DNA from 2 places in the Paenibacillus sp. J31R122 genome. Region 2 is predicted to be linked to the other one. Evidence: predicted binding sites of a transcription regulator. Region 2 holds the regulator's gene; the other holds the start of a gene.

Region 1 (3,218 bases), on a different contig from region 2:
GAGATTCTGTTAATTTGTTATCCTTTCGTGGAAGGAGGCAGCGAGGGAAAAATCAAAGCGGTAACCTTTGCGAATATTTTCACCACATTGGTATATACCTTTGCGGTTTTTACCAGTCTTATCGTATTCAGTCCGCCGGAGCTAGAACTGCTTCCTCAACCTTTTCTTTTCATGGTTAAGGCGCTTTCTTTCAGTGTGTTCGAGCGGCCAGACATCTATTTTCTATCCCTTTGGGTGGTCGTGGCAGCCACTTCTGCGATGGGTTATATGTTCATGGCTTCCAGGGGGATTGCTAATCTCTTTCAGCAGCAGAGCGATCATCGCAAGGCAGTGCCTTATACAGCGGCACTAGTTTTTATAATTGCACTGTTCATTCACTCTCCGCTCTTAAAGGATACTCTGGATAAAATGATATCGATCGCAAATTATGTGTTTATATTTGGGATCCCATTTGTGCTATTGATGATTTCCGTTCTGTTCAAAGTAAAGGGAGCTAGGGGGAGAACGAAGTGAGAACGGGGTTAATCTTATTCGCAACCTTCTCCATGGTAGCAATTCTATCGGGCTGTTGGGACCAGCAAATGCTGAAGGAAACTAGAATTGTAAATATCGTCGGCTTTGATTTGGATCCGGAAGGGAAGCTTCAGGTTACCTCTTCGGTAATCGATGTCAGCGGTTCGCAATCCGGAAGGAAGGATATTGATGAAATCCACACGGCGACAGGAAATATATCCAGACATTTGCGGGATATACTTGATCGTGAGGTGTCCGGTGTATATTCGGCTTCCAAGCTCCGTGTCATTCTAATTGGAGAGGCTTTGGCGAGACAAGGTATTTATCCGTATCTCGATGTATTATACCGTGATCCCAGAAGTGCTTTGAATGCGAATATTGCTGTCGTAGAGGGTACAGCTCATGATGTCATCCGTACAACAAAAACAGGAACTAAACTTTTGGGCGAGCATTTTTACAAGCTAATCCAAAGTACGGAGCGTAGAACGGTAGTTCCGGCGGTTAACGTTCAACTCATCTGTCCGATCATGCTGGATCAAGGTGATGATTTCGCTGTCCCCTATATTTCTAAAAATAAGACGCCTTCGATTTACGGGATAGCTTTATATAATGGCGATAAAATGACAGACAAATTAAAATCTGAAGATTCATTGTTGTACCTGTTAATGAACGATAAATTAGCCAAGACCGCTAGCTTGACGCTTAAAATAAATGCGGAGGAAAATCGGGACCCAGAAAATTATATAGCAATAGACATTCAAAAATTAAAACGGAAGTTGAAAGTAAACGTCCAAAACAACCGAAACATTAAAGTGACGCTCAATTTGAAATTAAAAGTAACTGTAATTGAATACGCTAAGGATCATTTGAATGATAAGCGAAACTTGGATCGGTTGGATAAGAAGCTATCGGAAGAATTGACGAGAAGAGCGCAAGAGATTACGCAGAAAATGCTGTCGGCCAATCATGACGGGTTTGGGATCGGTCGAAAAGTAATGGCTTACTATCCGAATACATGGAAAAGGCTGCATTGGAAAGAGGATTACCCGAGGGTGGAGTTTATTCCTAAAGTGACGGTTGAGATAGTTAACCACGGAATAATGTACTAAATATATGCTCTCACCGGAACGCAAAAGACCCATAGAATGGGTCTTTTTGAGAAGTGTATGAAGGGAATTGACATCCAGAATGTATGGTTACATCCTAGACGTTTATTTAATAGCCGCCGCCGAAACGCATGCAACTACAAGCGATAATCACCAACAAAATGAAAAGCACCAGAATAGTACCAAGGTTTGTAAAAGCACCACCTACATTACCAGACATTTTTATAGCACCTCCTTACGTGTTGAGTACTCTATAATTTATGCATGAGCTTAACGGTCTGACTGTGTGTTTGTTATACAAGCAAATATACAGTGAGAATAGCCCATCCTATTTAAAAATAATGTGATTTTATTCACATATAAATATGTTCTAGGATGCTACACTTATTTTGCAAAGCAAAGCAGAGAAGGAGGCATTCTAACATGCAAGAACAAAAAAAAGAGAAACTAATAGTGATTGGTAACGGTATGGCTGGGATAAGTACAGTTGAGCAAATTCTGAAATTAAGTGATTCGTTTAATATTACGGTATTCGGTAGTGAACCACATCCTAACTATAATCGTATTATGCTTTCATATGTTCTGGAAGGTAGCAAGACGGTCGATGATATTGTCTTGAACGACTGGAACTGGTATAAAGACAATCGAATTACGCTGCATACGACAACGACGGTGACACATATTGATGCGGGAAGTAAGCAAGTGACTACAGACAATGGGATGACGGAATCTTACGATAAGATTATTATTGCTACAGGATCTAACCCGTTTATTCTACCGATTCCTGGTAGCGATAAAGAAGGCGTAGTAGGTTTTAGAGATATTAGCGACTGCAACCAAATGATTGATGCTGCTCAGAAATATAATAAGGCTGCGGTAATTGGTGGTGGACTGTTAGGGTTAGAAGCTGCTAAAGGACTCGTGAATTTGGGCATGGATGTCACGGTGGTCCATTTGATGGAAGATATTATGGAACGTCAACTGGATCACAGCGCTTCGTCAATGTTACAAGCGGAATTGGAACGTCAAGGCATTAAATTCGCTATGGGAAAACAAACCACTGAACTTATTGGGGGGGATAGGGTAAGTGGATTACGTTTCAGCGACGGTAGTGTATTAGAAGCGGAGCTTGTTGTGATGGCGGTGGGTATTAAACCAAACATAGCACTCGCCATGGCTAGTGGTATGGAAGTAGGAAGAGGTATTGTTGTAGATGATTATATGCGTACTTCATTTGAAGGTGTATATTCTGTCGGTGAGTGTACGCAGCATCGGGGAGTATGTTACGGGCTCGTAGCCCCGTTATTTGAACAAGGACATGTGCTCGCAAAGCATATTTGCGGAGTAGACACATTACCATATGAAGGTTCTATTGTAGCAACAAAACTTAAAATTTCTGGTATCGACGTATTCTCAGCAGGTGAGTTTGTTGAGGGACCGGAGCACACTGTGATTGCTGCTAAAGATGAGTGGAAAAGTACCTATAAGAAAGTTCTTCTACATGACAATATCATTGTCGGAGCTGTCTTATTCGGAGATGTAACGGAGTCTTCTAATCTGCAAAAGTTAATTAAGCAACATTCCGAAATGACAGATGAT
Region 2 (3,218 bases):
TAAGGGCGCGGAGTTTTGGTCGACTGTTGCAAGTGATACAGATTCGTGTCTTAACCGTGCATGTCCTTGGTTCAAACGATGCTTTTATCACCGCGCAAAAAATGAAGCTAATATAGCTGATGTATGTATAACTAATCATTCGATGTTGTTCACAGATATTCAAGCCGATCATAGGCTGCTGCCATCCTATACTCATCTCGTTATTGACGAGGCTCATCATGTCGAGGAGGTTGCAGGCAAGCACCTAGGCATGCAAATCAATTACTTCTCACTGACGCAAGCTGTTCTGCGATTGTATAAGGATAGCCGTTCTGGCCTTCTGCCGGCACTCCGGCAGAAGCTTCTTAACGAAGATGACCATCACAGCACAGCATGGATAGAAACTATCGATACTGTCATTCCCATTTTCCAAGAAGCTAAGGAGCATTGGGATAAGCTGTTTGAAATGTTCTATAGCTTTACTTCGACCACCTCTGACGGCGGTTCAGATAACGGTCAATCGGTTTGTCGCTTGAAAAATAGCGAGCTGCCTCCAAGCTGGGAGGATGCTGTTTCAGTCGAAGCTAACATACATACGGAGCTAAACCGTGTCGTTCGCACCGTTGAAAAAATGATAACAGATATTAAAGAGCGCGTAGATGATATGTCTATTCAAGCTGTTATCACTGATTTAAACGGCGCAACTCGTGATTTGACTCGGGTTAAAGATGAATTGCGCATCTTTATTAAATTAGAGCAGCCTGATTCTGTATTTTGGATCGAGGCAAGTCACGCGTATCGGTTTCGTTCTGTGCAGCTGTATGGCGTTCCAGTCGATGTAAGCACACAGCTGCAAAAGTATTTTTTTGACGTAAAGGAAAGCATTGTACTAACATCAGCTACATTATCTGTGCAGAAGTCTTTTCAATATGCGGCAGAGCAGCTAGGGCTGGTCGGATATGAGGAGCAGGGCAGGTTAAAAACGGTTCAGCTGTCATCACCATTTAATTACAGAGAGCAAGCGTTAGTTGTTATTCCGCGTAATTTTCCGGTGTTGAAGGGTTCTGGAGTAGATGCCGCTTATTTAGAGATGCTTGTGAAGTCATTGGCTGATTCCGCGAAAGAAACGAGAGGCAGAATGCTAGTGCTCTTTACTTCTTACCGGATGCTTAAACAAGTTTATGATCCGCTTAAGGAGCACTTAAATGAGTCGGGAATACAGGTGCTTGGACAAGGGATTGACAGTGGCAATCGCACTAAGCTGACGAGACGATTCCGCCAACAGCCAGAGTCTGTGCTGCTTGGAACGAGCAGCTTCTGGGAAGGTGTTGACATTCCAGGCGAGGCCTTGATTTGTTTGGCAATTGTTCGATTGCCATTTCAGCCTCCAAACCATCCGCTTGCTGAGGCAAAAGCTGAAATGCTATTACGTCAAAAGCAAAACCCGTTTATGAAGCTTTCGATTCCTCAAGCGGTCATTCGTTTCAAGCAAGGCTTCGGTCGGCTCGTTCGAACTGCGCAAGACAAAGGAATTGTTATCATATACGATACAAGGGTTATTGATACGTATTATGGAAAGCACTTCTTATATTCGCTGCCAAGTCCTAAAATTGAAACGATGCATGCCGATCAAATGGTACTGAGAATGAGAGAGTGGCTGTCTGAATCAAGGGTGGAGGAGGAGAAATGATGAAGCAGACTAAAATATCGGAAGCAGTTGTAAGAAGACTTCCCATTTACCTCCAAGTATTAAATGAGATGTTTGCGCGTGAGATTCAAACGGTCTCCTCGCAGGAGTTAGGTATCAAGCTTGATTTAAACCCTGCTCAAATTCGCAAGGACTTAGCTTATTTCGGAGAGTTTGGACGAAAGGGCATCGGTTATGACGTCGTTTATTTGATTGAGAAAATTCGTCAAATATTAAAGGTCGATCAGACAATCAAAGTTGCTTTGGTCGGTGCGGGCAACTTGGGGCACGCATTGTGTAATTACAATAAATACTCCAAGGATAATATGCAAATTACTGCGGTATTTGACGATCATCCAAGTAAAATTGGTTCTAAAATTAATAATTTGAATGTACTGCCCATGAGTGAGCTTGCGAAGACGGTTGCTGAGCAAAAAATACGTATCGGTATTATTTCAGTTCCTGCATTAGAAGCGCAAAATGTTGCCAATCAGTTCGTAGAAGCAGGTGTGGAGGGAATTCTCAATTTCGCTCCAGCTATTCTTCGTGTGCCCGATGAGATACGTATTCATAATGCCGACTTCACGAAGGAATTGTTAAGCTTAGCTTATTATTTAGTTAGAAAAGGAGATAAACAAGATGAGTCAGATTTGGATTGAAAACGGATTGTTTGTAACGATGGATGATGCTCAGCCAACTATTCAGGGACATATGGTTGTAACGGATGATCGTATTACATACATCGGGGCAGAACCGCCGCAGCAGCTGGCTAGCGATGTTCAAAAGGTTGATGGCCGTCGATTAGCGTTCATGCCTGGTTTAATCAATACACACGGCCATGCGGCTATGACCTTGCTCCGTGGATATTCGGATGACCAGAACCTTCAGGTATGGTTAGAACAAAAGATGTGGCCGATGGAAGCCAAATATGTTGATCAAGATACGCGTGCCGGCAGCGCTCTCGCTATTGTCGAAATGCTGCGCAGCGGAACAACAGCATTTGTTGATATGTATGATCGAATGGAACAGGTTGCGCAAATGGTTGAGCAATCGGGAATTCGTGGCTGCTTGACTCGTGGAGTAATTGGTTTATGTCCGGAAGATGTGCAAGCTGCGAAGCTTGCAGAAGCTATTTCATTCGCACGTGAGTGGAATGGCAAGGCGGACGGCCGCATAACGACGATGATTTCTCCGCACGCGCCATACACTTGTCCGCCGGATTATATTGAGAAATTTGTACAAGCAGCACATGATTATAATTTGCCGCTTCATACACATATGTCTGAGACGATTGCCGAAGTAGAGCAAAATGTACGCGAATACGGCTTGCGTCCGGTTGAGCATTTAGATCGTCATGGGTTTTTCACTCGTCCTGCCTTGGTGGCTCATGCGGTTCATTTAAATGATGCTGAGATTGAGCTGCTGGCAGCAAAAGGGGTTTCCGTCTCGCATAATCCAGTGAGCAATCTAAAGCTTGCTAGCGGAATTGCTCGTGTTCCAGATTTGCTTCGTGCAGGAATCACCGTATCGCTTGGTACTGACAGCGCAGCGA

Evidence for each region. The regulator Rex, encoded in region 2, represses fermentation and respiration genes when NADH is low (regulators of the CRP and FNR family bind a similar motif). The targets are predictions, from matches to a motif close to TTGTGAAATATTTCACAA.
Region 1: the regulator Rex is predicted to act here: its motif matches at 1,961-1,978, upstream of nirB (nitrite reductase large subunit NirB).

Annotation. Positions count from the first base shown of each region.
Region 1 covers NZ_JBWDNM010000002.1:684,542-687,759, reverse strand. The annotation lists gene AC0YN7_RS06290 (GerAB/ArcD/ProY family transporter) at 1-513, shown strand, start outside; gene AC0YN7_RS06285 (Ger(x)C family spore germination protein) at 510-1,622, shown strand; gene yjcZ (sporulation protein YjcZ) at 1,729-1,839, opposite strand; gene nirB (nitrite reductase large subunit NirB) at 2,043-3,218, shown strand, end outside.
Region 2 covers NZ_JBWDNM010000007.1:244,119-247,336, forward strand. The annotation lists gene dinG (ATP-dependent DNA helicase DinG) at 1-1,669, shown strand, start outside; gene AC0YN7_RS14075 (redox-sensing transcriptional repressor Rex) at 1,669-2,325, shown strand; gene AC0YN7_RS14080 (amidohydrolase) at 2,306-3,218, shown strand, end outside.